2 linked regions of the Indioceanicola profundi genome follow. The main gene of each other region encodes a partner of the protein of the gene in region 2 in a complex. Links are inferred from orthologs where the notes say so. Each region holds a gene or a part of one and is shown on either strand. Other genes may lie near its edges. The genes, in order: DOL89_RS17710 and trxA.

Evidence for each region.
Region 1: the proteins of trxA (region 2) and DOL89_RS17710 are in contact, whole or in part, in an NMR structure (PDB 2IPA), measured with the Bacillus subtilis proteins. The link is inferred for Indioceanicola profundi from one-to-one orthologs.

What each region holds. Positions count from the first base shown.
Region 1 is NZ_CP030127.1:298,370-313,147, forward strand. Bases 6,875-9,633 are described here. They hold DOL89_RS17710 (arsenate reductase ArsC), read left to right. Parts: upstream 6,875-7,871; coding sequence 7,872-8,396; downstream 8,397-9,633. Other genes in these bases: DOL89_RS17695 (RNA polymerase sigma factor), read left to right, coding at 6,875-6,936; DOL89_RS17700 (ArsR/SmtB family transcription factor), read right to left, coding at 7,013-7,345; DOL89_RS17705 (ArsR/SmtB family transcription factor), read left to right, coding at 7,489-7,839; arsC (arsenate reductase (glutaredoxin)), read left to right, coding at 8,393-8,818; arsB (ACR3 family arsenite efflux transporter), read left to right, coding at 8,830-9,633. Outside these bases: DOL89_RS17665 (hypothetical protein), read left to right, coding at 11-1,147; DOL89_RS17670 (hypothetical protein), read left to right, coding at 1,265-1,951; DOL89_RS17675 (hypothetical protein), read left to right, coding at 2,016-2,549; DOL89_RS17680 (DUF2254 domain-containing protein), read left to right, coding at 2,887-4,176; DOL89_RS17685 (SDR family oxidoreductase), read right to left, coding at 4,201-4,890; DOL89_RS17690 (anti-sigma factor family protein), read left to right, coding at 5,209-5,649; more of DOL89_RS17695, read left to right, coding at 6,439-6,874; more of arsB, read left to right, coding at 9,634-9,897; arsenical resistance protein ArsH, read left to right, coding at 9,914-10,669; DOL89_RS17730 (FAD-dependent oxidoreductase), read left to right, coding at 10,818-12,272; DOL89_RS17735 (MFS transporter), read left to right, coding at 12,269-13,501; DOL89_RS17740 (AI-2E family transporter), read right to left, coding at 13,527-14,537. UniProt on the Bacillus subtilis protein: Catalyzes the reduction of arsenate [As(V)] to arsenite [As(III)]. In vitro, can dephosphorylate para-nitrophenyl phosphate (pNPP).
Region 2 is NZ_CP030126.1:3,162,036-3,177,005, reverse strand. Bases 189-3,139 are described here. They hold trxA (thioredoxin TrxA), read right to left. Parts: upstream 1,849-3,139; coding sequence 1,528-1,848; downstream 189-1,527. Other genes in these bases: DOL89_RS15180 (hypothetical protein), read left to right, coding at 2,166-3,139; DOL89_RS15190 (SDR family NAD(P)-dependent oxidoreductase), read left to right, coding at 705-1,460; maiA (maleylacetoacetate isomerase), read right to left, coding at 189-648. Outside these bases: more of maiA, read right to left, coding at 1-188; more of DOL89_RS15180, read left to right, coding at 3,140-3,305; DOL89_RS15175 (hypothetical protein), read left to right, coding at 3,305-4,639; DOL89_RS15170 (hypothetical protein), read left to right, coding at 4,772-5,200; DOL89_RS15165 (hypothetical protein), read right to left, coding at 5,210-6,076; DOL89_RS15160 (lysine--tRNA ligase), read left to right, coding at 6,282-7,886; DOL89_RS15155 (MarC family protein), read left to right, coding at 8,949-9,584; protoporphyrinogen oxidase HemJ, read left to right, coding at 9,679-10,113; DOL89_RS15145 (alpha/beta hydrolase domain-containing protein), read right to left, coding at 10,129-12,177; DOL89_RS15140 (YifB family Mg chelatase-like AAA ATPase), read right to left, coding at 12,253-13,785; DOL89_RS15135 (hypothetical protein), read right to left, coding at 13,885-14,073; DOL89_RS15130 (NnrU family protein), read right to left, coding at 14,255-14,970. UniProt on the Bacillus subtilis protein: Participates in various redox reactions through the reversible oxidation of its active center dithiol to a disulfide and catalyzes dithiol-disulfide exchange reactions.

The sequences.
Region 1 (14,778 bases), on a different replicon or contig from region 2:
CTAAAATCCCATGCGCAAAACACTTCTCGCGGCAGCGGCCCTGATCGCCTTGACCTCTCCGGCCATGGCAGGCGAGTTCAGCGACGCCTATATCCTGCAGATCGGCGGCTCCAACGCCGCGACCCAGGACCAGACCGGCTCCCGGCATTCCGCTGCGACTGTGCAGGCTGGCGATTTCAACTTGGCCGAAACCGTCCAGACCGGCTCCTACAATACCGGGCTGATCCTCCAGGCCGGCGACAAGAACAACGCCTTTCAGAGCCAGACCCGGGGCGGCGATGACAACTTCGCCAGCGCGAGCCAGAGCGGCGACTATCACTGGGCCTTCCAGAACCAGTATGGCGACGACAACTTCGCCAAGCTGACCCAGGTCGGGCGGAACAACCTCAGCCGCTCCACCCAGACCGGCGACGACGGCATGGTCCTCTCGTACCAGGACGGTCGGTGGAACCGGTCCTACGTGACCCAGGAGTCGGATGAAAGCTTCGCCAAGGTGGTCCAGATCGGCGACCGCAACGAGAACAACCTGACCCAGAAGGGCAAGGCCGACCACAAGGCCACCGTACTCCAGGTCGGTGACTACAACACTGCCGACCAGTGGCAGGACGGTAAGAAGAACGAGGCCGATGTGGTCCAGATCGGTGACCGCAACGATGCCGAGCAGCGCCAGTACGGCGAGACCAGCGACGCCAAGATCGTCCAGATCGGCGACGACAACGAAGGCACCCAGTTCCAGAGCAGCTCCGCCTCCGGCAACGACCTGGACATCGTCCAGATCGGCGACAAGAACGAGGCCGACCAGACCCAGTTCGGCCGCGGCAGCGACGGGCTGGCGATCCAGATCGGCGGCGGCAACAAGGCCGTCCAGCTGCAGAGCGGTCCCGAGCATGAGGCCAAAATCCTCCAGGTCGGCATCGGCAACGACGCCAACCAGGAGCAGCGCGGCAACGTGTTCGAGGCCACGATCCTGCAGGTCGGCGGCTGGAACACCGCCGATCAGGTCCAGTATGGCGCCCGTGACAACGAGGCCGTCGCCGTCCAGGCCGGCTTCTACAACACCGTGACGCAGAGCCAGGACGGCCGCGCCCATGAGGCGATGGCGGTCCAGGTCGGCTGGAACAACAGCGCCACCCAGACCCAGAAGTAATCGGCTGCGGGTGGGGGTCTATTCCGGCCCCCACCCTCCTCTCCCGCCTATTCGTTCGGACCTTTCCCATCGGTCCGGGGCAATGCCCCTCCACCACCCCATAGAAGAGAAACAATCATGAAGAAGATCCTTCTCGCCGCCACCGCCCTCGTCGCCCTGTCCGGCGCCGCCAACGCGGCCAGCTTCAGCGATGCCTATGTGCTCCAGATCGGCGGCGGAAACGTCTCCACCCAGGAGCAGATCGGCTCCTACCATGACGCCGAGACCAGCCAGTTCGGCCGCAAGAACGACGCCCATGTCGTCCAGACCGGCGAAAGCAACGATGCCGAGGTGAGCCAGCACGGCTTCCGGAACGACGCCACCGTGACCCAGTTCGGCTACAAGCTGGACGCGGAAGTCTCGCAGGACGGCGCCCTGAACGATGCCACTGTGACCCAGGCCGGCTTCTACAGCGACGCCGAGGTCGATCAGGACGGCTTCGATAACGCCGCGACGATCGCCCAGTTCGGTTCCGCCGATGCCTTCGTGACGCAGGATGGTTCCTGGAACGAGGCGATGGTGATCCAGACCGGCATCGCGCATTTCGCGACGGTGACCCAGGACGGCAAGAGCAACGAAGCCACGATCCTGCAGGCCGGTTTCGGCAATGACGGCAGCGTGGACCAGTACGGCTCCCGCAACGACGCCTGGATGGTCCAGGTCGGGGCCGGGAACTCCGCCATGGTCTCGCAGACCGGCTACAAGCATGACGCCGTCGTCACGCAGTTCGGTCACGGCAACAGCGCCTACGTCACTCAGCGTTGATCCGGCCGGTCAATGGGGGACTTCGGTCCCCCATTAACTTCAACGACAGATCGAGGCTGAAATCATGCGTATCGGGACGCTCCTGGCCACCCTCATGTGCCTCATGACCATTCCGGCCGCGGCAAGCGAGCTGTCGTTGCTGCATGCCGGTTCGCCCCTCGGATCGGACGGGTGGGGCGAGGCCTCCATCCTCCAGGCTGGCGCGGGCAATCTCGCCGTTCAGGAACAGATCGGCTACAGCAACGGGTTCGTCGCTCAACTCGGCGTCGGCAACTCCGCTTCGCAGTTCCAGGCCGGCGCCAGGAATCAGGCTTTCACCTTCCAGTCCGGAGAGGGGAACGCTGCCATCACAAACCAGACCGGAACCGGGAACTCGGCGTCAACGCTCCAGTACGGCAAGGGAAATGTGGCCGTCACCAACCAGTCCGGCAGCTTCAACTCCGCCAGCATGGTCCAGACCGGCCTTCAGTACCTTCTCGTATATCAGCGTGGGGCCCTGAACCAACTGACGCCCGGGCAGGTTCCGGCACAGTCGGCACTGATCCTCCAGCAGGGCGTGAACGCCGAACCCACTGTCATACCCCTCCGGGGGCGGTGAACCGCCGCAACAATCGGTGTCCAGGACACCGGCACCCGCACGGCCTTTGTCAGAGGCCGGGCCGGGGCGTCAGCCCCGAGGATCGCCCCGGCGATCCGGATTTTAGCCAGCCTCAACCCGGCATGCCCCCATGCCGGGTCTTTTCCATGTCCGCTCGCTGCCCGCAACTGCCTTCCGCATCGAGAATGCGGGGCGTCACACGCCGTCTGCAACTGTTGACGACCTGATCGCCAAGCCGTCGGCAGGAATGAAAGTGCAGCGGCCCGGTCCTGCGCAGGCCGATCAGTAGTCTGCGGCGCATCGATTGGGAACAGAACCGGAAGGATTGCTTGAACAGATGAGGGAGCGCCTCCGCCATTACTGGCAGTTCGTCCAGTCGAGCCTTTGGTTTGTGCCGAGCCTGATGTGCATCACGGGGGTGGCGCTCGCGGTCGCTCTGCTCGTCTGGGGCACAGGCTTGATCGAGGATTCGGCGAGCTATTGGATATTGCACACCGGCGACGTGGATAATGCGCGTGAGCTGATGTCGGCGCTCCTCTCCGGCATGATCACGATGTCGTCCCTTGTCATCTCCATCACCATGGTTGTGTTGACGCTGGCAGCCGGCCAGATCGGCCCCCGGCTGATCCGGAACTTCATCCAGGATCGCGTAACGCAGACGGTGCTGGGCTTCTTCCTGGCCGACATCCTGTACCTGCTGGTGGTCTTCCGCTCCGTGGACAACGGCAGCGATGCTGTGCCCCATCTGGCGGTGACGGTGGGAACGGTGCTGACCGCGGCTTCGATGCTTGTCCTGCTGTTCTATGTTCACCGGCTGGCCCGCTCCATCATCTACGACAATTTCATTCAGAGCGTGGCCGTGGAACTCCGCAGCGCCATCCGGCATCTCTTGCCGGAGGAGCAGGATTATCGGCCACCTTCCTATGAATTGGGAGAGGACCATGGATGGATAGATATGGGCCGGGATGGCTATATTCAGTCTGTCAACCATAAAGCGCTGGTGGATGCCGCCTGCAAAGCCGATGCGGTGATCCGGCTGCATGTCCGGCCCGGAATCTTTGTTCTGAGCCGCGGCGAGCATATGGCCATCTATCCGGCGGCCGCACGGACCGACGAGGTTTGTCGCCAGGTACGGGATGCCTTCATTATCGGGTCCGAGCGGGTTCCCACGCAGGACATCGAGTTCGGATTCCGCCAACTGGTCGAGATCGCCGCGCGGGCCCTGTCGCCTGGACTGAATGATGTCTTCACCGCCGTGGCGGTGATCGACAACATCTCCGCCGGTCTGACCGACATTTTCGCGCGGGGGCTTCAGCCATCCACCAGGTGCGACCGGAACGGCGCTCTGCGCCTGGTTCTGGACGTTGCGGATTACAGCAGCATCGTCGGCGAGGCGTTCGACCAGATCCGTCATTCGGGCCGCGGCAATCCCGCGATCCTGCTCCGCCTCGCCGACGCCATCTCGCGCCTCGCCCCCTGCATAAGCTTGGCGGCCCAGCGGCGGCCGGTGCTGGAGCAGTTGGACATGATCCTGGATGCGGCCGAACGCAACATCGCCACGCCACGCGATCTTGCGATGATCCGTGCGAAGTGCCAGGAAGCCCGGAACCGCCTGGTGCAGGGCTGATATCCTGGTGTGATGCCTCGGCCCTTATTCGATCGGCGGCGTGGGAAGGATCGTGAGTTCGTGGACGTCCACGCCCTCGGGCTGGCTCAGGGCGTAGACGACACTACGGGCCACATCGTCGGGATTGAGGGAATTCGGCTGCGGCGCGTCGAAGAAGGGCGTGTTCACGACCCCCGGTTCGATGAGCGTGACACGGACACCGGTGCCGCGCAGCTCCTCGCGCAGGCCGTAACCGATGGCGGAGACCGCCCATTTCGTGGCGGCGTACATTGAGCCGGCCAGCACCCGCCGTCCGGCGACGGAGCCCGTGATCAGCACATGACCGCGCGCCGCCTTGACATGCGGCAGTGTGGTGCGGAGCGTGTAGGCCACGCCCAGGATGTTGACGTCCACCATCCTGCGCCAGCTTTCCGGCGGCGCGCCGGAGAAGCCACCGGGCTTTCCGCCGGTACCGGCATTGGCGAAGACGGCGTCGATGCGGCCAAACCGTTCGGCCACTGCGTCAGCCATCCTTTCCTGGCTTTCGTAATCGGCGACATCGCAGGGTACGGCGAAGGCGTTCTCCTGCCCGATCTCCTCCACCAGACTGGTAAGCTTGTCGGCGGATCGGGCTGCCAGTGCCACGCGCCAACCGTGACCCGCGGCGGCGCGGGCCGTTGCCGCGCCAATGCCGCTGGACGCACCGGTGATAAGCAGGACTTTGCCATCTGGCATGGGCGATTCCTCCGAATTCCGAAGTCATGAAGCTCGCGCCGGAATGTCCGGACCTGCATCCAACGGCCGGGGCAGGCGGTTGGTCCGGTGGCTGCATGGATGGCCCGCCTGGATTCCCCTCTGCGGAGAGGGCGTGAGTGGTAACGCTTGGGGGAGGGTTGAAGTAGGGACGCTTGTCGATCTTACTGAGAGCCTGGAACTCCTGACAGGACGGCAGTGCGGCAGGTTTTTGCCGCCCCACCCGGGTGAGTTCGGAAACTGCCGCGCAGCCGGGCTTGAGCGTTGAACCCGGCGGGCGGCTTGCATGAGACTCCCAACATGCTTCATTTGACGGATGAGCTGCTTGTTGCCTATGCGGATGGTGAGCTGAGCCGGGAAAGCGCCTCGTGGGTCGAGGCCGAGTTGATGCGCAACCCGCAGGCGCGCAAGCGGCTGGATGCGTTTCAGCAGGTGTCCGGCCTGGTGCTCAAGGCCCACAGGACGGCAGGGCAGGCTGGCAGGAGAGTGGAAACCGCTCCTGCCGTCTGGATGCGTCCGGCCGGCTATGCCCGTGCCGGTCTGGCTTTCGCCTGCATGGCCGGGCTGCTTTGGGTTGGCGGCGATCTGGTGTCGCATGATACGGGCAGCCAGAATACGCAGCAGGCGGCGGTGAGCCACTCCGCCCCGTCGGAGACGGAAGAGGCGAGCAGGGTGGACCCTTCGGGCGACGTGGTCATGGCCGCGTGGCTGCGGGGAACCCACGCGGCGCCCTATCGGTAGAATTCAAGGCACCTGTGGATTGGATGACCACAATAATGGCGTGATCACCGGGAAGTCCGGTGCATCACGCCATTACGTTTTCAGCTTCACGTTTTCAGCTTCGTGGATTTTCCCGCACCGGCAATGCTCGCCAAACAGGGAACGCCTCGCGGCTGAGGAGGGGCGAGCTGCGGAAACTGACAGGCTTGCGCGTCAGAGGGAATTTCGAGCGCGGTTTGAAAGTAATCGGCAGCGGCTATTCTTTAAAAAGAATAAAGCCCGTATTTAACTTGTGCGCCGATTGCTCCGCTGGAGAACCGTTGTCGAGGCGGTCCGGCAGGGTGCATCACAAGCACCTGAGAAGAGTACAACATAGCCGGGCATGGGGTCTTGCCCTTTCAGGCGATGTTCCAAATTTACAAGGGGTAATCCGCTTTCGGACAATGAAGGGGCTTTCACCCGCTTGTGGGGCTGTATCTACCCGATCTATCCGGGAGATGTGTCGGCATTCCCGCTCCGCCCGGCTAGTTGACTGGGACAGCGGCGATAATCCCTCCGCTGGTCATTACGATTGACAAAAATTTATGTATTTCTGTGTCTGTCGGGGCGGGAGGCAGAAACGGCGCGTCATCGCGCTGGTGAATTACGGCACGTGCGCAGTCCTCGAACCGCAGGCAACGTGTCATGACTTTGACGGTCCCATATTCAGTACAGTCCGGTGCCGAATGGAAATGGCCGGAGCCGGAGGAAGATACTGCGGTATCGAATAATTCCGAAGCAAAAGAGTCCGTCGCCGCTTCCCAGGATCATGTGCACTCACTGCTGGATGTGTTGCCCGGACTGAGGCGATTTGCAAAATCGCTGACCGGCAGCATGGCGGAGGCGGACGATCTGGTGCAGATGGCGGTGGAGCGCGCCTTGCGTCAGCCGCAGGCGCTGGGGGGCGTTGCCAATCTGGGCAGTTGGATGCGCTGCGTGATGCGCAACGGCTGGCTCGACAACCGGAAGTCGGCTTGGCACCGCTACAGGGTCTCCGAGGAGAGCTCCGGCGACGTGATCGGCGAGGATGGCGAGAGTATCGTTGCTGTGCGTTCCCAATTGAGAGCCGTTCAGGCGGCCATGGCGGCACTTGCGCCGGAACTTCGCGAAGCGCTGGTCCTGGTTGCCGTCGAAGGTTTGAGCTACCGTGACGCGGCGGAGCGGCTCGGCATTCCGGTCGCCTGCCTGAACAGCCGCGTAGCCCGGGCGCGGGCAACCCTGGCGGAGGAAGTCGGGCTGCTGCCCGCCAAGAACCCGAAGGGGCGCTAGTCCAGCCGGACATGTTGATTGCGGCGGCGGCATGAACTTCGCCGGATGCGCGGCGACAGCCGCCGCCTCCTTCCAGTCAGCAACAGCTTTCGGCCCTGCTCCCGGAAGCGGTCTGCCCCGCCGCCGGACGGGTGCAGCATTCCTCGGTTAGAAAGCCCATCAGGCTGTCCATCTGCCGATAGACGGGGCGGCAGTACAAGGTGCGCCCGCCCCGCACCTGCTCGATCAATCCGACGGTCACGAGCTGCTTGACGTGGTGGGACAGGGTGGAGGGAACCACTCCCAGTTCCTCACCTAATGCGCCGACCGGAAGTCCCTCATCCCCCGCCTGGACCAGCCGCCGATAGATGGCGAGACGGGTCGGATGGCCCAGTTCGGCAAAGCAGCGGGCGGCGGTCTCCATATCCATCGAGACATTCCTGTACTGGGCGGTCATGGCGGCGCCAAGGCCGCATTCCGCCAAGATGGTCCGTCGCCTCCGCGATTTCCAGATTTGCGGGCTCCGGCCGTCGCGGCATTGACACGAGCCGAATCTTTCATCATCGTCGAAGGATGGAAACGAAAGCCGCCATTGAAGCGTTCGCGGCCCTGGCCCAGGAAACCCGGATCGGGGTGTTCCGCCTGCTGGTCCAGGCCGGTCCGAACGGCCTGTCCGCGGGAGAGATATCCCGTCAAGTGGGTGTTCCCGCCTCCACACTGTCCCATCATCTGGCGACGCTGGAGCGTGCCGGGCTGCTGCGCTCCTGGCGGGTGCAGCGCCAGATTTTCTATGCCTCCGATTTTGAGGGGACGCGGCGTCTGCTCGCCTTCCTCATGGAGGATTGCTGCCAGGGCAGGCCCGAACTCTGCGGGTCCGGCTTCGCCGATGCCGCGGCCTGCGAACCGGATTGCCGGGATCGGTAACCGCACATGGCCGCCGACGGAAAGGAGTGACCATGTCCGAGCGGGTCTTCAACGTCCTGTTCCTGTGCACCCACAACTCCGCCCGCAGCGCCATGGCGGAGTGCATTCTGAACCGGGAAGGCAAGGGCCGCTTCCGCGCCTTCAGCGCTGGAAGCCAGCCATCCGGGCGTATCAATCCCCATGTCCGCGACCTGCTGAACCATCTCGGCCACGACACCGCAAATCTGCGCTCCAAGAGTTGGGATCAGTTCGCAGTGCCCGGCGCGCCGCAGATGGACCTGATCTTCACCGTCTGCAACAGCGCGGCCGGCGAGGTACGCCCGGTCTGGCCCGGCCATCCGACGACGGCGCACTGGGGTTTTCCCGACCCGTCGAGCGCTACAGGCACCGACGCGGAGAAGGGGGCCTTCACGGCCGATGTCTACCGGCAGACCCAGAGCTGCCTACAGGCCTTCGTGGCGCTTCCGATCGGCTCGCTCGACCGGCTCCGCCTGAAGCAGAGGCTGGATGAGCTGGCGGACCAGTCCACCATTTCCGAACCGGAGGAGCCCGCATGAGCGCGGTCACCATCTACCACAACCCGGCCTGCGGCACGTCGCGCAACACGCTGGGCCTGATCCGGAATGCCGGGATCGAGCCCACCGTGGTCGAGTACCTGAAGACGCCGCCGGAGTGCGAGAGGCTGGTCGAACTTGTGCGTGAAATGGGCATTCCGGTCCGGGCGCTGCTCCGGCAGAAGGGCACCCCCTATGTAGAGCTTGGCCTCGATGATCCGGCTCTGACCGATGACCGGTTGATCGACGCCATGATGGCGCATCCCATCCTGATCAACCGACCGATCGTTGTGACGCCCCTGGGCGTGCGCCTGTGCCGCCCGTCGGAGGTGGTGCTGGACATTCTTCCCGCCCCACAGCGCGGCGCCTTCACCAAAGAGGGTGGCGAGCAGGTCGTTGACGATCAGGGCCGCCGCTTGGCGTGAGCGAGGAACAGATGACCACAGCCAATCCCGCCGCCCGCCTCGCCAAGACGCCCATGGGAGTGTTCGAGCGTTACCTCAGCCTCTGGGTCGCTCTGGCCATTGTGGCCGGCATCGCGCTGGGCACCCTGCTTCCCGGACTGTTCGGAGCCATGGCCGAGCTCGAATTCGCCAGCGTCAACCTGGTCGTCGCGGTGCTGATCTGGGTGATGATCTATCCAATGATGGTGCAGGTGGATTTTTCCGCCTTGCGCCGGGTGGGGGACAAGCCCAAGGGGCTGGTCATCACGCTGGTGGTGAACTGGCTCATCAAGCCCTTCACCATGGCCGGGCTGGGCGTGCTGTTCTTCGAAATTCTGTGCCGGGACTGGATCGCGCCGGCCGATGCCAAGGAATACATCGCCGGCCTGATCCTGCTCGGGGCGGCTCCCTGCACCGCAATGGTGTTCGTCTGGTCGCAGCTCACCCGCGGGGACGCCACCTACACGCTGGTGCAGGTGGGATTGAACGACGTCATCATGGTGATCGCCTTCGCCCCCATCGTGGCGCTTCTGCTGGGCGTTACCGATGTGATCGTGCCATGGGACACGCTGCTGCTGTCCGTCGTCCTGTATGTGGTTCTGCCTCTGTTGGCCGGGTTCCTGACCCGCCGCCGGCTGGAGGCGGGCGGTGCCGGGGCGGTGGGCGCCTTCAGCAACCGCTGCAAGCCCTACACCGTGATCGGCCTGCTGGCGACAGTGGTGCTGCTGTTCGGTTTCCAGGGGCCGCCTATCCTTGAGCAGCCGGTTGTGATCCTGCTGATCGCCATCCCGCTGCTGGTGCAGAGCTACGGCATCTTTCTGATCGCCTTTCTATGGGCCTGGGCATGGCGGGTGCCCTTTGCCATCGCAGCGCCGGCTGCCCTGATCGGCACCTCCAACTTCTTCGAGCTGGCGGTGGCTGTGGCGATCAGCCTATTCGGCCTGGACAGCGGGGCGGCGCTTGCAACAGTGGTGGGCGTGCTGGTGGAAGTGCCGGTGATGCTCTCCCTGGTGGCGCTGGCCAATCGCACCCAGGGGCGGTTCGCCCCTGCCTGTCCGTAATCTCCCGAAGGCCGACATGCCCGACACAGAAGCACCTGATCTCGACACTTTCCCCAGCCTGGATGAACTTTTCCTGGACATTCCGGACCTAAACCAGCTGACGCCTGCAAGACCATCCACGCACCCTCCGCGAATCCTGCTGCTCTACGGCTCCTTGCGCGAACGGTCCTACAGCCGCTTTCTGACGGAGGAGGCGGCGCGATTGCTGCGGCGCATGGGGGCGGAGACCCGGATTTTCGATCCGCGCGACTTGCCGCTGCCGGACAGCGTACCCGCCGACCACCCCAAGGTGGTCGAATTGCGGTCCCTGTCGCAATGGTCGGAGGGGCAGGTCTGGGTCAGTCCGGAACGGCACGGCACCATCACCGGCATCCTGAAGGCACAGATCGACTGGCTTCCGCTGGAAAGCGGGGGTATCCGCCCGACCCAGGGACGCACGCTGGCCGTGATGCAGGTGTCCGGCGGCTCGCAGAGCTTCAACGCGGTGAACGCCATGCGCGTGCTCGGCCGCTGGATGCGCATGGTTACCATCCCGAACCAGAGCAGCGTTCCCAAGGCCTTCCAGGAATTCGACGAGCAGGGGCGGATGAAGCCCTCGCCCCTCTACGACCGGGTCGTGGATGTGATGGAGGAGCTTTACAAGTTCACCCTTCTGGTCCGGGACCGCAGCGACTACCTCACCGATCGCTACAGCGAACGTCGTGAAGAGGCACTGAAGCGGGCCTCCGAAGCGGCGACCCTGGCGGCAAAGGCCATGGACGGGCGACGCTGACCAGGGCGCGGGGCAGTGGGAATATTTTGAAGAAAATAGAAATGAGCATTGACGCGCATCCCGGGCGCTGTTATTTCGAATAACATCGAAATGAAAGACGGGGCCGTGCCGGAGCAGACGGCGTGGCCCGGCCTACCTACCTGGGAGAATGGTGATGAAGCATCCCGCACACCCCATTGTCGTGATCGGCGCCGGCCCGGTCGGTCTTGCTGCCGCCGCGCACCTGCTGGCCCGCGGACTTGAACCGCTGGTGCTGGAAGCCGCGTCCGATGTGGCCGCGAACATGCGCGACTGGGGCCATGTCCGTCTCTTCTCACCCTGGCGCTACAATATCGACAGGGCGGCGCGTGCCCTGCTGGAGCGGCATGGTTGGGCCGGACCGGACCTTGAATTGCTGCCCACCGGTAGAGACCTCGTGGAGCAGTATCTCCGCCCGCTGGCGGCTCTGCCGGACATTGCCGGCCGGCTGCGGCTCGGTCACCGCGTGGTCGCTGTCAGCCGCCGGGATGTCGACAAGGTGAAAACCGGCGGGCGAGATGCTTCGCCATTCGTCGTGCGATACGAAACTGCGGATGGCGAGGTTGAACTCCTTGCCAGCGCCGTGCTCGACGCCTCCGGCACCTGGGCCACGCCGAACCCGTTGGGTGCGAATGGCCTGCCCGCCATCGGGGAGAAGGCATTCGCCAGCCGTATCCATTATGGCATCCCGGATGCGACCGGCGCCTTGCGCAACCGCTATGCTGGCCGGTGCACAGTGGTCGTCGGGGCCGGCCATTCGGCGGCCAACGCCTTGCTTGACCTGGCGCGTCTGGCCGGACAGGAGCCCGGAACCCAGCTGGTCTGGGCCGTGCGCGGCACGGACCTGCGCCGGGCTTTCGGCGGCGGCGATGCCGATGCGCTGGTGGCCCGCGGCGCCTTGGGAACGGCGCTCCGGAACCTTCAGGCCGGCGGCGGGCTGGAGCTGGTGACCGGGTTCAGGGTGGTGAAGGTGGCGGCTGCGGGCGAGCAGCTTTTCCTGGAAAGTTCCGATGGCCGCCGCATTGAAGGCATCGACGAGATTGTCGCGGCGACCGGCCAGCGCCCCGATCTTGTGCCGTTGCGAGAGTTGCGGCTGAAGCTCGATCCCTGGTTGGAATGCACAGAGGCGCTGGGACCCCTGATCGACCCGAACCTGCACAGCTGCGGCACGGTCCGGCCGCATGGAGTACGGGAACTTTCCCACCCCGAACCGGGATTCTATACGGTCGGCGTCAAGAGCTACGGCCGGGCACCGACCTTCCTCATGGCGACGGGGTATGAGCAGGTCCGGTCCATCGCCGCCTTCCTGGCAGGCGACACCGAAGCTGCCTACGATGTGCAGTTGGACCTTCCGGAAACAGGCGTGTGCAGCAGCAACCTGGGACCTGACCCGCTTGCCGGTGCGGACGGCGGATGCTGCGGCGGACCCGCTCCGGCGGACGCGGATGCCTGCTGCGCCAAGGACGCCGGTATCAAGGCCTACGACGGGGCGGGATGCGGCTGCGGCGGCACGGCCGGGCAGGAACCCGCAACCCTCAACCCGGCGCCTGTGCCTTCCGGCTGCTGCAGCCAGAGGGCGGCATGACATCGGCCTTTCCGGCCGGAAGGGCCGCTTTTCCGGCCCGGGAGCGCCCCCGTCGCGGCCTGATCGCAGGGCTGGGGGTGGCCCAGATCATCTCATGGGGGACGCTGGTCTACAGCTTTCCCCTATTGGCGGCTCCGACGATGCAGGTGTTCGGTCTTGCCCGGACGGACGTGTATCTGCTGGCGTCCATGGCATTGTCGGTTGCGGCGCTTGCGGCCTATCCGGTTGGCGTTCTCATCGACCGGGGACATGGCCGAGCAGTAATGGGATCGGGGTCCATGCTGGCCGGCATCGGCTTCCTTGGCTGGTCGCAGGCGCAATCCGTCTGGCAGCTCTATCCTTTGTTCCTGCTGCTCGGCCTTGTGCAGGCGATGGTGCTCTATGATGCGGCCTTCGCCACGGTGGCGCGGCTGACGGGCTCCGGCGCACGGCGCGCCATTACCGCGCTGACCCTTTGGGGCGGCTTCGCCAGCACCGTGCTGGTGCCGGTGACGCAGCTTCTGCTGGACTGGCTCTGCTGGCGTGGAGCCGTCGCTGCATTGGGGCTTGCCAATCTGGCGGTCGCTGGGCTGACCGCAGCCATTCTGAGGGAACCGGCCTTGCCTGCGGCCCCGGCCGGCCCCGATACGCTTGCCGCGAACCAGCCGACTATGCCGGCCCCCCTCCGACAGGCGGCAAGCCGGGCAGCATTCTGGCTGCTGCTCCTGGCCTTCGCCGCTCATACCGGCATCTTCACGGCGTTGAGCTATCATCTCTACCCGTTGCTGGTGGAGCGCGGGTTGGAACCAGCAGCCGTGGTAGGGGCCATCGCCATGATCGGCCCGGCCCAGGTGGCCGGACGGATCGCAGTAACTGCTCTGGCCGGGGATCTGTCCGTCAGCCGACTGGGATCGGTGGTCGTGGCCGGGTTCCCGCTGGCCGTGCTGCTGCTTCTCGGCTCCGGCTCCACCCTGCTGATGGTCCATGCCTTTGCGGTGCTCTACGGGGCGGCCAACGGCGTCATGACCATCGTGCGCGGCCTTGCCGTGCCCGAAATGCTGTCCCGGACGGGATATGGTGCGATCAATGGCGCGATGGGGGCGCCGGCGACCCTGGCCAAGGCGGCGGCACCTGTGCTGGGCGCCTATCTCTGGCAGGCTTCCGGCGGCTACAACGCCCTGCTCCTCGCGGCGATGGCCGGGGCCGCCATGGTTGCGGCCTGTTTCTGGGCAGCGGTGCTCAGCCGGTGAGGGGGGGCCTCCCTGTCCTGGCGGCCTACTCCCGGTACTCAACCAGCGTATCCAACAGTACATGGACGGCGATAGCTGCGGGAACTGCTAGCAGCAGGCCCCATATGCCCCATATGCCGCCACAGATCAGGACTGCAACAATCAGTGCGACGGGGTGCATTCCCACCGTTTCCGCCATCAGCAGCGGCTGAAGCAGATTGCCATCGGCGACCTGGATGATGGCATAAAGGGCAAGCGCCCAGACCACCTGGAGGTCGAGCCCCCATTGGGCATAGGCGACCAGGACCACGGGAACCGCGGCCACTACTGCCCCGAGAATCGGAATCAGCGCCGACACGCCGGTGATGGTGCCGAGCAGCATGGGCCAGTTCAGCCCCATCGCATAAAAGGCTACTGTGGCCACGGCGCTGACAATCAGGATTTCATAGGCTTTGCCGCGTACATACCCGCCGAGCCGATCGACCAGCCGCGGCCAGAGCCGCTGGAGCACGGGATGGGCCGGAACCATACGTCCGAACCAGGCCAGGATGCGGTTCTTGTCGAACAGGAGGAAAAATACGGTCAACGGCACCAGGACCAGATAGATGCCGATGTTCAGCAGCATTTCCGCTGAGGCTGGCAGCAGCCCAAGCAGTGTCTGCACCCGTCCGCCGAGATCCTGGCGGAGTGATGCCATCAACTCAAGCGCATCCGTGCCGTCGAGCAGATCCGGATAGGCGGACACCAGCGTGACCACCAGGTCGTTTAGCCGCTGCAGCAGCACCGGTATGGATGTGAGGGCCGCAACGGTCTGGGACCAGAGCATCGGGATCCCGTAGAGCAACGCTGCCGCCAGGGCACAGACGAACAGGCCGAACAGGCCGCCAAGGGCTGGAAGACGGGGGAGGCCGGCCCTGACCAGAATATCGGCCAGCCCGTCGAGAAGGTATGCGACCAGCAAGGCGATCAGAACCGGTGCCAGCAGATTCCCAAAGGATAGCAGCAGGAACGTGGTTCCAACAGTAAAAGCCACCGGCAGCATCGTCCCGGACATCATGCGAGTCCGGTCGGCTCCAGCCGGTCTGGACAGTGTGTCTGTTACCCTCTCATGCGGGCGGGGTCGGTGCCGGGGCATGCTCGCGGGTTGTCCTGACCTCATCCTGGCAGCCCCGTCCGGCAATCGGGTTCCTGCTTCCGCGCTGTGACGAATAGCGTCAGCGAAAATACCGACGGCGCTGGGCATGCGCCATGCAGCGGCTGCGTTTCCGCCACCACATGGCGGCGTTTCAATAAGCGCG
Region 2 (14,970 bases):
ATCCGGCTGATTCTCCGGCGCTGCATCGGCGAAGGCCGGCAGGGTGCGGCAGTGGGCGTCGATGGCGACCAGGGTGGGGCAGCCGGAGAGGTCGCACTCGAAACGCCGGGCGTTGAACATCTGCGGAATCAGGCAGAGGTCCGCCATGCCGGGCGTGTCGCCGAAGCAGAACCGCCCGCCCTCCTGCGGGATGCGGCCCGGCCGGTCCACCATACGCTCCAGCGCGTTCATGCCGGTTTCCACCCAGGTCCTGATCCAGCGCTGCACCTGGTCCTCCCCCTGGTGCAGGGGGCCGCGCAGATATTTCAGGATGCGCAGATTGTTGATCGGGTGGATGTCGCAGGCGATGCCGTGGGCGAAGGCCCGCACCCTGGCACGCGCCAGCGCGTCCTTCGGCAGCAGGGCCGGTTCCGGCCGGGTCTCCTCCAGATACTCCACGATGGCCAGCGACTGGGTCAGCAGGTTGCCGGCATCCTCCAGCGAGGGCACCAGCCCCAGCGGGTTGATGGCCCGGTATTCGGGCCGCAGATGCTCCCCCCCGTCCTTCAGCAGATGCACCGGCACCGCCTCGTAGCCAAGGCCCTTGAGGTTCAGCGCGATCCGCACCCGGTAGGCGGCGGAGGAGCGGAAATAGGTATACAGCTTCATGTCTCGTGCTATCCGTTCCGGGCTCGATGGGGTCTGGCCTTGCTGCGGAACTGTGCATGGAAAAGCTTCTGAACGGCAAGCTGGCGCTGGTCACTGGCGCCTCACGCGGGATCGGCGCCGCCATTGCGGAGCGGCTGGCGCGCGACGGCGCCGATGTCGCCATTCATTACGGTCAGGCGGCGGCGGAAGCGGAAAGTGTGGCCGCGGCCTGCCGCGCCCATGGCGTGCGGGCGGAAATTTTCCAGGCCGATCTGGTGGAGCTGGCCGAGGAGGGCGGGGCCGTCCGGCTGTACGCCGAAACCATGGCCCGCATGGGTACGCCCGACATCCTGGTCTGCAACGCCGGAACCGGCGGCTTCGGCCCGGTGCGGGAGCTGGTGCCCGCAGAGATATCCAGGGTGCTGGCCGTGAACGCCGGCGCGCCGCTGCTGCTGGCGCGGGAGGCGGCGCGGCACATGACGGCCGGCGGGCGCATCGTGCTGGTGGGCAGCGTGATCGTGGACATGCCGGTGGGGCTGCGCGCCCTTTACGCCGCCAGCAAGGGGGCGGTGCATGCCATGACCGGCGTGCTGGCGCAGGAGTTGGGGCCGCTGGGCATCACCGTCAACGCTGTCGCGCCCGGCGTGACCGCCACCGACCGTTTCAAGTCCGGCGACATGAGCCGCGCCGCCCAGGTCATGGAGCGCACCGCGCTGGGCCGCATCGGGGAGCCGGCGGATATCGCCGCCGTCGTGGCCTGGCTGTCCGGCCCCGGCTCCGCCTGGGTGACCGGGGAGGTCGTGGGCGCGCATGGCGGCCTGAGAGGGCTTTAGCGCCGCCCAAAGGAAAAGGGGCCCCGGATCGTCCGGAGCCCCTTTGCCTTGACCCTTTGCCGGCCGATCAGAGCGACTGCTCGATCCAGCTCTTGAGCTGCTGCTTCGGCAGGGCGCCGACCTTCGTGGCGGCGACCTGACCGCCCTTGAACAGCATCAGGGTCGGGATGCCGCGGACGCCGTACTTGCCCGGGACCATCGGATTCTCGTCGATATTGATCTTAGCGACGGTCACCTTGCCGGCCAGCTCCTCGGAGATTTCCTCCAGCGCCGGGCCGATCATCTTACAGGGGCCGCACCATTCCGCCCAGAAGTCGATCAGGACCGGACCCTCGGCCTTCAGAACGTCGGCTTCGAAGCTGGAGTCGGTCACCTTGGTGGTGCTCATGGTGATGTTCCCACGTTGGGGATCCCGGGTTTGGCCCGGCTGACCCCAGGTTTGGTATACCGGTGGCACAGAAGCCACGGCGGCTTGTCGCCACAGAATGTAGGAGCACCCCCCGCAGCGGGTCAAGGCACAGCCCCCGGCACGGCAGGGCTGCGCCGGACGGGGTTCAACAGCCGGCCGCCGTACCAGGGGCGGTTTGCCGCGGTCCGCCCCGCACGATGTCACCGGCAGCCACTGGCGCATCTGCACAATTTATATAAAATTGAGAAGGTGCGATTTTCCAACAGGATGCGCCGATGGCGGCGGGCAGTCACAGCATGGATGAGACAAAGCGGATCGGTCGCCAGAGCGTCGGCGTCGCGGAGGAGTTCATCCCCTCCACCTTCGCCGAGCGGGGGGTGGCGGTTCCCTTCACCACGCCCCTGCTGGCCCAGGCGCGCCTGCGGCTGGACCGGAACGAGCAGTTCGAGTTCCTGCTGCCCAACTTCACCGGCGGCAAGGGCGTCTATGTGATGCCCTGGAAGACGGTGCCGTCCATGATGACGGTGACCCTGCACGACCGGCTGCTGTTCGATGCCATCTCCAAGCTGGAGGTGCATTCGCCGGAGTCGATCCGCCACGCCTCGCTGGAGGTTCAGGCGTCCGGCGTGGCCGGGCCGGATGCCGCCCTGGCCGCCGCCAAGGCGCTGGACAGGGACGGGCAGTATCTGGTCCTGACCCAGTTCATCCTGGTGACGGAGCTGCTGAAGCTGGTCGGCATGGGGGCGGCGGACCTGCTGCGCCCCGGCATGAATGTGGACGAATCCAGGCGGATGGCGCGCCAGGCGCTGGGCAAGGTGGCCCAGATCGTCAAGGTCCAGCCGGAGATGCTGTCCGCAGTGGTGGAACGGCTGGGGGCGGTGGTGGCCCCGGTGGGACTGCCCTACTGCCCGGAACCGGGCCGGCTGCGGGCGCTCGCCACCCGGCTGGACGAGTTCTGCGCGGAGCTGGACCGCTGGGCCAATCTGGACCTGTCGGACGCATCCGATCTGGCGCGGTTCGTCGCCGAGGTGGGGCGGCACACGCTGGAACTGGTGAAGATGCGGATGGTCCAGATGGACAAGGTCTGCGCCGACGCCAAACAGATCATCCATGGGGAACAGCGCTTCCGCACCGCCATCCTGGCCCATGTGGGCCGCATCTCCTGGCTGCTGGACGGCTGGGACTTCATCCTGGCCATGTGGGAAAGCGTGCGCGATGCGCCGGGCGAGGCGCAGCAGAGCATGGTGGCCGACATCTCCCGCCTGGTGCCGGTGATCCCGAAGGAGGAGATCGCCATGAGCACCGAAAGCTTCGACATGGACGCCCTGGCCCGCATCCAGCGCCGCTGGGTACGGGTGAACGAGGACTGGCGGACCGGCGCGCTGGACATGCCGGCGGTGATGCGCATGGAATCGCTGAAAGCGGGAGCGGCCTGATGTCGGGAGGGGACGGCAACGCCGACGAATGGTCCCGGCTGGCGGCGGAAAGCGCCCGGCTACCGGACGGCAAGTTCCTGAAGATTTATGAGCTGCTGGAGCAGATGCGCGAGCGGCCGGAGGTGCAGGGCGCCTTCGAGACGATCCGCCCGCGTTTGACGGAGTTGCGCCCGCCCCGCCGGCTGGCGGTATCCCGGCTGTTCTTCCGCCCGGTGGAGGATGTGCTGGACGATCCCATGGGATACCAGCGCCGTCTGAACCGCATATCCCGCGCGGTGCTGGCCCCGTGCTGGCGGGCGTTGCGCGACCGGCTGCCCCACGGTCTGGTGGCGGAGATGCAGTCGACCCTGTCCACCATCGATTCGCGGGACGCCCGCGCGCTTGCCGTCGTCGGCGAGCCGCTGTGGACGGCGGGAGCGGCGGCGCTGGACCAACTGCTTGTGGAGGTCCGGGCCAACCTGAAGCTCCAGGTCACCCTGTTCGGCCGGGACGAGGACGTGCTGAACCAGCTCGCCACCGTGGCGGATGTGGTCCGCATCGGGCCGCGGATCGAGGCGCTGAAGCTGGCCCTGCCGGCCAAGCCCATCGGCGAGCTGGCGGAAAGCCATGTCGAGATCGTCAAGACGGCGATGATCGAGCTGGGGCGGGAGAATCCCCGCCACACCGGCCCTGCCCTGCTGGTTCTCACCAGCCGGATGAGGCGGCCCGGCGACCTGCTGCGGATGCTGCAGGAGGTCAGGCTGGGCGGCACGCCGCAGGAGAAGGAGGGGCTGACCAGGGAGCTGTCCGGGATCGTCGTCGGCAACCTGCTGCGCCAGACCTCCGACATGGACCGCGAGGCCGCATCCGCCGACAGCAGCGAGCTGGCCGCCACGGCGGAACGGCTGACCGAGGGGCTGAACTCCGTGAACGAGGCGGTGCTGGCGCTTCGGGACAAGGAGATGTCGAGGAAGGTGGACGGAGCGAGGACGGAAATCGGGGAATTCGTCAAGCGCACCATCGTCAGCGACGTGGACCAAGCGCTTCTGGGCACGCTGTTCGGGCCCGACGCCGCCGTCGATCCGGACGAGAAGGTCCGGAAGGCGGAACAGCTGGCGCTCGCCCTCCGCAAATCCGCCCGTCTGGCCCCCCATCTCGGCATCAAGCGGGAGGTGGATGCCAAGATCAACGAGATCCGCCGGCAGGTGGAGGCCGGGACCGAAACCGTTCTGCGCGGCCAGCCCGGCGCGGAGGTCCAGCGCCGCATGTTCAACAGCCTGCGTGTGATCGAAATTCTGGCCGGATCGGACGAGGCGGAGCGGCTGTTCCGGGAGTGGCAGCGCCGATCGGTCTGAGCCATCCCCCTTTCGGCAGCCGGAAACCACCGTCCATCGGGCTTGACGGCCACGGAATATCACGGTTCGATATTCGAAATAAAAAGCACCGGCATTATGGGCGCCGGGCAGGTCGGGCAGGCGGGGACAATCATGGCGGCGATCGAGATGGGCCGGGACCGGCGTGGGGACGCCGGACTTCTCCCGGCTTTGGGCGGTGCCTTTGCGATGCTGGCGGCGGCGGCCATCGGCGGCGCGGCGGCCTATGGAGCGACTTTCCTGCTGACGGATATGGCGCCCATGCTGGCCGCCATCGGCGGGGCCACGGCCTATTTCGCCATGGCGCATTATCTGGTGCATGAATGGCGCGGGGTGGAGCCGATCCGGCTGCTCACCGTCAACTTCTTCTTCATTTGGGCGCTGCTGTTCCTGGGCGGGGTGGCGGTCCTGGTCACGACCGCCCTGGCCGGCGCTCCCGGCGGCCCGCCGGCGATGGCGATCCTGGCGGGGCCGCCGGTGCTCGCCGCCCTGCTGACCGCCCTTCCGGCGCTGGCCGTGGGCGACAGGGCGCCGGCGGACTGACCCGGCCGGTTATTCCTGCCGCTTCGGAAGCAGGCCGCCGATCAGCATCTCCGCCACCCGGCCCAGCAGCCACAGCATCACCACCGGCAGGACCAGGATTTTCACCACATAGGCCACGGTCAGGGCGATGACGGTGTCGGCCAGACTGGCCGCGGCCCCCGCCGCCTGACGGATCTGCTCGCCAATGTCGGTCATGGCGCGCAGCCGCTCCAGCCAGGACCGGTCCTGCTCCGCCGCGGGGTCGGTTGGCAGCGTAGGCAGGTCGATGGCGGCCAGCTCCGCCTCCGCCCGGTCGAGCGTGGGCTGCACCAGCCCCTCTGCCACCTGCTCCGTCGCCAACACGGCAACCGGCAGGCCGACCTTGGCGACCAGGGCCGCCACCAGCAGCAATTGCCCGCCCCGACGGAAACCGCTGCCGATTGCCCCCGGCAGCCAGAGCGCCGTCGCCGCCAGCAGCAACCCCAGCGGCAACAGGACCCCGAAGCCGTAAACATCCCCCGCTGTGACCAGCAATGTCGCAGCGCCCAGCGCCACGGTGGCGGAGAGCATGATGGCGCTGAACCGCTCGATCAGGTCGTTGATGGGGTCCAGCGCCTGACCGGGCACGACGGTGCCCTCCACCCCTGCCCCGACCGACACGCCCGCCGTCACCTCCGCCGACTGGAGCACGGAAATGGCGGCGTTCAAGGTGCGGGCCGTCGCGAACAGGGCGGCCGCGCGGGTGAGGTTCTCCTCCAGCACCCGCTCCCCCGCCCCGGCCAGCGTGCCGGGCAGCACCGCCCGTTCCGCCCGGTCCAGCAGCCCCGCCCAGGCCACAAGCGCCAGCAGGGCGAACAGCAGGGACATGCCGAGGCGGGTGCGCAGGAACGGGAGCATGGGGATGCCTTGGCCTGGGGAGCAGAGCGGTCAAGTCTAGCGCCGATCATGGCGATTTGGCGAATGCGGGGGTGAACCATGCGAAGCGGGCCGGACCTGCGCCGCCGACTGTTGGTCTGGCCTGCATCTCCCGCCCGTTGACCGCATCCCGCCCAGCCCCTAGGGTTCCGGCTCTTTCAACCCTTTTCCGACTGTGGTGAGTGATATGTCCGGCGATACTGACCTGGCGTTGCAGGCGAAGGCGTGGCCGTTCGAGGAGGCGCGCAAGCTGGTTGCCCGGTACGCCGAGAAGAAACCGGAAAAGGGCTATGTGCTGTTCGAGACCGGCTACGGCCCGTCCGGACTGCCGCATATGGGCACCTTCGGGGAGGTGGCGCGCACCACCATGGTGCGGCAGGCGTTCCAGCGCATGCGCCCGGACCTGCCCACCCGCCTGTTCGCCTTCAGCGACGACATGGACGGATTCCGCAAGGTGCCGGAGAATGTGCCGAACCGGGAGATGCTGGCCGAGCATCTGCACAAGCCGCTGACCAAGGTGCCCGACCCGTTCGGCAAGTTCGAAAGCTTCGGCCACCACAACAACGCCATGCTGCGGGGCTTCCTGGACAGCTTCGGCTTCGAGTACGAGTTCCAGTCCTCCACCGACTGGTATACCTCCGGCCGCTTCGACCAGGCCCTGCTGCGGGTGCTGGAGCGCTATGACGAGATCATGGCGGTAATGCTGCCCACGCTGGGCGAGGAGCGGCAGGCCACCTACAGCCCCTTCCTGCCCGTCAGCCCCAGCACCGGCCGCGTGCTCCAGGTTCCCATCCTGGAGCGCAATGTGGACGCCGGCACCATCGTGTTCGAGGATGAGGACGGCAGGAAGGTGGAGGCGCCGGTCACCGGCGGCCACACCAAGCTGCAGTGGAAGCCGGACTGGGCCATGCGCTGGTTCGCGCTGGGCGTGGATTACGAGATGGCCGGCAAGGACCTGATCCCGTCCGTGGAGCTGGGCCACAAGATCGTGAAGATCCTGGGCGGCCGCCCGCCGGAAGGTTTCAATTACGAGCTGTTCCTGGACGAGAAGGGCCAGAAGATCAGCAAGTCCAAGGGCAACGGCCTGACCATGGAGGAATGGCTGCGCTACGCCCCGCCGGAGAGCCTGTCGCTCTACATGTTCAACAAGCCGCGGGCGGCCAAGAAGCTGTATTTCGACGTTATCCCGCGCGCCGTGGACGATTACCTGACCTTCATCTCCAAGTTCGACGCGCTGGACCCGGCGCAGAAGATGGAAACGCCGGTCTGGCACATCCACAATGGCAGCATCCCCAACGACGTGAAGGGCACGGCCGGCCTGACCTTCGGCCTGCTGCTGAACCTCGCCGGGGCCGCCAATGCGGAGAATGCGGAGGTGATGTGGGGCTTTATCCGCCGCTATGCGCCGGGCGCCTCGCCGGAAACGGCACCCTTCCTGGACCGGCTGGTGGGCTATGCCGTCACCTACTACCAGGACTTCGTGAAGCCCACGAAGCGCTTCCGCGCGCCGAGCGAGCAGGAGCGGGCGGCGTTGGAGGATCTGCGCGCCGTGCTGGCCGGCCTCAGCGCCGAAGCCGGGGCGGAGGAAATCCAGAACCAGGTGTTCGAGGTCGGCAAGCGCCACGGCTTCACCGAGCTGCGCGCCTGGTTCCAGGCCCTGTACGAGGTTCTGCTGGGCCAGACCAGCGGTCCCCGGATGGGCAGCTTCGTCCAGCTCTACGGTGTCCAGGAAACCATCGCCCTGATCGACACCGCCCTGAAGCCGGGCGGGGCGGAGGGCGGGCTGGGCTGAGCCCTTAGCGGTCGGGCCGGAGATATTTTGAAAGATGGGAAGGATGAGGATGATGGACTGAGCGCGCCGCAGGCAGTGCTCAAGACCGGGCGGGGGCCGAGACGGAAGTCAAATGGCCCCGCACCATCATTTTCATCCTGTTCATCTTATTCATCTTTCTAGATGTCACCGGCCGGCCATTTGGCCCGGTTCGCACAGGCCGTGAAAGACGGTTGGTTATCAGGCAAGGATGGATAGGATGAATGGGATAGCGCGCCGGACCGGCGGAGCCAGTCCTTCAGCAGCAGCCCGCACCGGCAGGTGATGGGGGCTCCGTTATCCTTATCCATCCTTTCCCCTATCCAGAACCAAGCCTCCCCACGGGGAGGACGGCGTTCAATGGCGCGGATGAGCGATGGATGTCGGCCACGCTGCGCGTGACCGACCTACGGCTCTGCGGTGTACAAGCCCAGGCGGCAGGCGCTACGGATCAATGTCCGGAGTAGGTCGGTCACGCGCAGCGTGGCCGACAGGGTTGCCCGTTAGAGCCTCGGCGTCGAGGCTGGTGACATCATGAATGATGAAAATGATGAAGATGATGGACCGGGCGCGCCGCAGGCAGTGTTCAAGACCAATCGGGAGCTGAGGTGAGAACCGAATAGCCCTGCACCATCATTTTCATCCTCTTCATCATTTTCATCTTTCGAGATGTCACCAGCCCGGACATTCGGCTCGGTTCCCGCAGGCCGTGAGAGACTGTCTGGAATCAGGCAAGGATGAATAGGATGGATAGGATGGATAGGATGAGGGAGAGGACCTCATTGGCCGGTGCAAGCTGAATTATACAGGATTGGCTCCGCCGGTCCGGCGTGCCATCCCATTCATCCTATCCATCCTTTCCAACACCCCGAACCATCCCTCTCCACAGGGAGAACGGGATCAAATGGCCCGGAGGATAGGCGAAGGGTGTCGGCCACGCTCCGCATGACCGACCTACGCAGAGACTGGCCGTGCAGGCCGCGTGCATCCCGGCCCCCGGTCGATTACCTTCATCCGCCGCTCTCTTCCGGATAGCCCGCCGCCATGGAACCCTGGTCCGAATATTCCCGCTTCGTCATCGCGCTGTTCGCGATCCTGACGCCTTTCGCCGCCATCCCGATCTTCCTGTCCCTCACCGAGGGCCGGTCGGAGCAGGAGCGGGCGTCGACGGCCAGTTCGGCGGTGTTGACGGTGGCGGCGGTGATGCTGACCTCCGCCTTCCTGGGCGACCTGATCCTGAAGGTGCTGGGGACCAGCCTGGACAGCTTCCGGGTCGGCGGCGGGCTGGTGCTTCTGCTGATCTCGCTCAGCATGCTGAACGCCAAGGTCTCTCCCGTGCAGCACACCGCGACGGAGGCGAACGAGGCGGAGCAGAAGGCCGCCGTGGGCGTGGTGCCGCTGGGCATTCCGCTGATGGCCGGCCCCGGCTCCATCTCCGCCGTCATCATCCAGATGCAGCGCGGCGAGGGGTGGGAGCATGCGGCCATGGTGGTGGCCTGCATCCTGTTCGTCTGCATGCTGCTGTGGATCAGCCTGCGCATGGCGGTGCCGATCGGGCACCGGCTGGGCCAGACGGGCCTCAACATCATGAACCGGCTGTTCGGCCTGTTGCTGGCCGCGGTGGCGGTGGAGATCATCGCGACAGGCCTGCGCGCCCTGTTCCCCGGCTGGCAGACCTGAACGGCGCGGCATACCGACCACTTTCCCTTTGGCGGCTTCCCCTCGCTCCACGGGCACAGTAGAACGTCCCCACGCCACAAGGGAGCCGGCAAGAATGGACATCTATCTCTGGGTCAAGGCGCTGCACGTCCTGGCGATCATCTCCTGGATGGCCGCCATGCTCTATCTGCCCCGCTTGTTCGTCTACCATACGGAGGCGGAGCCGGGGTCGAAGCAGTCCGAGACCTTCAAGGTGATGGAGCGGCGGCTCTACAAGGCCATCATGACCCCGGCCATGGTGGCCACCTGGGTGTTCGGCTTCGCGCTGGTGGCGCTGGAACCGGGCTGGATGCAGGGCCAGGGCTGGCTGCACACCAAGATCCTGCTGGTGATCGGCATGTCCGCCGTGCACGGCATCCTGGGCAAGCACCGGAAGAACTTCGAGGCCGACCGGAACGTCAAGACGCACAAATACTTCCGCATCCTGAACGAGGTGCCGACCCTTCTGCTGATCGGCATCGTCATCCTGGTGATCGTGAAGCCGTTCTGAGGCGGGCGGCAGCCCTTATTCCGCGAACATGTAGGCGCAGGCAGCACTATCGACGTCGCGGGCCTGCATCCGGTCCCAGAACCCTTCGGCCCGGCCCAGCAGGTCGGGCACCTCCCCGGCCAGCAGGAACCCGTCCGCCACGGACCGGTCCGCCGCGGCCCGCACCTGGGCCAGATAGGCGGCCTTGTCCCCGTAGCGCTCCGCCAGGGACAGGCGCGGGTCGCCATCCTCGGCGCGCTTGGCCGCCGTCAGTGCGAAGGGCAGGAAGCTGCCCTGCCAGCGGTCGGTGGCCCCCGGCGCGCCGGCCGCCTCGTTCCTCGTATTCCAGCCCGTATGGGTCCCCAGCGGAGCTTCGATGTCCGGCAGGCGGATGCCGCCCAGGTCCAGCCCGTCTTTGTCCGGGGCCGGCACCAGCACGGGATAGGGCTCACCCCAGATCGGCGGCACCGTGTCAGCGATACCGGCGCTGGCGAATCGGGGGCCGTTGTCCAGCCGGGCGGGCACCAAGGGGCCGTCGGGTAGGCGCAGGCCGGGAATGGCGGGGAAGTCGCGCTTGTACGCCTCCGCCGTCACCAGCGTGCCGTCGGCGATGGTGGGATGGCGGTTCGGCGGCGGGGCCGTGCCGTCGCGTACCCAGTCGCGCAGGGCGACGGTGATGGCGCGCATGGCCCGCTGATGGTCCAGCGGGTTGACGCAGTTGGCGAAGGTGCCCCGTTCCCGCTGGCGCGCGACGAAATGCTGCGCGCCGGACAGGTGGTAAATCCGCACATTCTCCGGCGGGGTCACATCCTGCCGCCCGTCCGGCGTGGTGTGGATCAGGCTGGCCGCACGGTTCCAATATTCCGCACTTGTATTGGTGAAGACCAGCTTGGGCCCGTCACCCTGAACCCGGTCCAGCAGCCCCGCCTGTTCGCCCGTCACCGGATTGGTGGTGGGCGCGGGGGCGAAGGGGTGGAAGTCGGTGGGATAGATATGGTCTTCCCACATGCTGAAATGCCGGGTGGTCTGGGCGAAGCGATGGTTGAAGCTGCCCTTGCCGCCGCCGGCCACATGGATCACCGCCCCGTCGAACACCGGCCGCCCCTGCTCATCCACATGGAAGCCCTGCCACAGCATGTGGCTGATGAAGCGGCCGGACTGGCTGATGCCGTAGGCCAGAACACGGTCTGGCCGGGGTGCCCCGGCGATCCCCTGCTGTTTGGCATGGGACAGGATGTCCCGCACGGCCGCCAGACCGAGCCCGACCACCACCGGGTCCTGTGCCGTGAAGACCAGCTCATAAATGCGGCCGGGCTGGAACCCGCCCTCCAGCCGGATCAAGGTGGGCCGCCCGTCGGGGCCGGTCTCGAAGCGCCAGGAGTCGCGAGGCAGCGTGGTGCGCTGGCCGCGCGGCGCGTCCCGCACGCTCAGCACCGCCTCCGGATCGTCCGGCACGGCAGGCATGTAGCCCTTGGCCCGCAGCCCGGTCCAGTCCAGGGCGTCGGCCTCGGCGCTGGGCACCAGCTCATAGGCCACCTTGCCGATGATGGGCGCCCCGTCCGGCTGGCGGGCCACCGGCAGGCTGGCCTGGAGGTTCTCCGCGATCCCCACATCCCAGTTCCACGCGGACCACAGCAGGGTAAAGCCCTGCCGCATCAGGAAGCCGGTGCCGGCATCCTCCGCCGTCCGGAGGTCCGGCGTGGCGCGGGCGCCGTTCAACTGGCCCAGGATGCCGATGCCGCCCCGGTTCGTGACTTCATAGAGCAGCGTGCTGTCCGCCTTTGCCGGATCGGCCGGGCGCAGCATGACGAAATCGCCGGAGAAGTTCACCAGACCGCGCCCGTCGCGCGGGGCCAGCTCCACATCGACGATGGCGGCATTGGCGGGATCGTCCGGATCGACCGCGTAATGCACCCGGCCCCGCACCATCTCATAGGCCCCGGCCTCGCCAAAGCTCATTCCCTCCGCGAAAGGTGTCCGCTCCGTCACCTCCACCCGTTCCACCGCCGCTTGGGCGGCGGCGGGCATCAGAAGGGCGGCCAGAAGGACAAGATGGCGAAGCGGGCGCACAGGGGACCGGAGCATGGGCCGGGCAATCTCCAGATGGGAGCACGGCCACATGCTGCACGCCATCCGCCTGTTGTTACAAGCTCCGTGCCCTCAGCGCCCCGGCACCGTCCGCCGGTAGCTCAGCGCCTCGGCCACATGGATTCGGCGCACCTCCGCCTTCCCGTCCATGTCGGCCAGGGTACGGGCCACGCGCAGGACGCGGTGGTAGCCGCGAGCGGACAGCCGCAGCCGCTCCGCCGCTTCGGTCAGCAGCGTGCGGCCGGCGCTGTCCGGGGCGGCCACCTTCTCCAGCAGCTCGCCATCCGCCTCCGCATTGGTGCGGATCACGGGGGCGCCCTGATGGTTCAGGCTGGCATAGCGCTGGCGCTGCACCTCCCGCACCTGCGCCACCCGTGCCGCCACCAACTCCGTTCCCTCCCGCGGGGGCGGCAGGGACAGGTCGGCCGGGGTGACGGCGGGCACGTCCACATGCAGGTCGATGCGGTCGAAAAGCGGGCCGGAGATTTTCGACTGGTAGTCCTGGGCGCATTTCGGGGCGCGGTTGCAGGCCAGCGACGGATCGTCCAGATGGCCGCAGCGGCAGGGATTCATGGCGGCCACGAGCTGGAACCGCGCCGGATAGACCACATGGTGGTTCGCCCGCGCGATGGTGGAGCGGCCGGTTTCCATGGGCTGGCGCAGGGCCTCCAGCGTGCCGCGCTGGAATTCCGGCAGCTCGTCCAGGAACAGCACGCCCTGGTGGGCCAGGCTGATCTCCCCCGGCTTGGCGCGCATGCCCCCGCCCACCATCGCGGCCAGGGTGGCGCTGTGATGCACTTCCCTGTAGGGCCGCCTGCGGATCAGGCGGCCGCCTTCCAACTGGCCGGCGACGGAGTGGATCATGCTGACCTCCAACGCCTCCGCCGGGTCGAGCGGCGGCAGCAGGCCGGGCAGGCGGCTGGCCAGCATGGACTTGCCCGATCCGGGCGGACCCATCATCAGCATGTTGTGGCCGCCGTTGGCCGCCACCTCCAGCGTGCGCTTTGCGGTTTCCTGGCCCTTCACGTCGCGCAGGTCGCGGATTGAGCCCGGATCGTCCGCCTGTTGCAGCTTCGGCTCCGGCCGGGAGAGCACCTGGGTGCCCTTGAAATGGTTCACGATGGACAGCAGGGAGGGTGCTGCCAGGATTTCCAGGTCGCCGGCCCAGGCCGCCTCACCGCCGCAGGCGGCCGGGCAGATCAGCCCGCGCCCCTGCCCGGCCGCATTGATGGCCGCCGGCAGCACCCCCGCTACCGGGGCGATGCCGCCATCCAGCCCCAGCTCCCCCAGCGCATGGAAGCGTTGCAGCTCATCGCCGGGCAGCACGCCCATCAGCACCAGCAGGGCCAGTGCAATTGGCAGATCGAAGTGGGAGCCTTCCTTCATTACATCGGCCGGGGCGAGATTCACGGCCAGCCGCTTGTGCGGGATGGCGATGCCAAGCGCATGCAGGGCGCTGCGCACCCGCTCCCGGCTTTCGCCCACCGCCTTGTCGGGAAGGCCGACGACGGTGAAGGCCACCTGCCCGTTGGACATCTGCACCTGGACGTCGATGTCCAGTACTTCGATCCCCTGGAAGGCGACCGTACCCACGCGCGCGACCACCCGCCCCTCCCGCAATACCCGTGGAGCGAGTGTATGATGCACACTTATATGCATCAAGGCTGCAGAATGCCTGCCTGATGCGATGGCGAAGGTCTGCGGTCAGCGCCGCTTCGGCCCCTGGTCGTCCGGTTCCATCCGGCTCACAACTTCGAGCGCATAGGCCAAGGGATCGAGCAGGCCCAGACGCGGATCGATGCCGTACTTCTGGCATTCCGCTTCGTAATTCAGCCGGGCGGACAGATAGGGGTCCTCCTCCGAGGCGAACTCCCCGGAGGTCTGTAACTGCATAAGCTTACGAAAAGAGTCTGACGGCATGAGGACACTCCCCTTGCAGGTCATTTTTTTGCGAATATGCCATGAAGTAAGGTTGTTTTATAGAACTTTTATTACACACGACAGTGTGCACGAACATGTTCACATGAGAAACCGGCCTAAGTAATAGAACTAAACTCGTAGGAAACTCCGACTTTCAGCGCGGAATAGCCGGTACCCCGAACAGAACCGGATGCAGATGCAGTATTAGGCCGTACAACACGGCCACCGCGGCCAGCCGGATCAGGCCGAATTCAGCCGCGGCGCGCGCCAGACTCTGCTGTCCCCGGACCACCGCGGCGAAAGGAACGAAGCTGGTGGACTCCTCGAACCTCTCCCAATCCAGCCCCAGGGCGGCACGTCGTTTTCCGTCGATCAGCATGGCGCCCACCAGCCCGAGCGCCCCCAGCGTGCCGAAGAAGATCAGGCTGCCGACATCCCCGTTCGGCGGCAGATGGGCGGCCGCCCAGATGGTCACGCCCCACAGGAACGGGTGCCGGGTGACGCGAAGCAGTCCCCGCGCGGGCTCGGCCGTGTGCAGCGCCTTCTCCTGCCCGACCGAGGTGGGGCTGCGCACGGTCAGTCCCCCGATGACGAGCAGCAGGGCGACGGGCATCAGCAGCAGAGGCGCCCAACCCTGCCAGGGCGCCCAGTCCCAGAGCTTGACATAGGGCACGCCGCCATAGGCGGCCACCAGCCAGGCGAAGGCGACCGCGGAGACGAGGGAGTAGAGGGAGAGGTAGGCGTTGACGCCGATCCGATCCACCAGCAGGGGGCGGAGGCGCGTGCTGGACACGCCGAAATGCGTCGCCAGCAGGAATGCCCCCGCCAGCGCCAGCCCTCCGACCGATCCCACCAGAACGGATGCGCCCA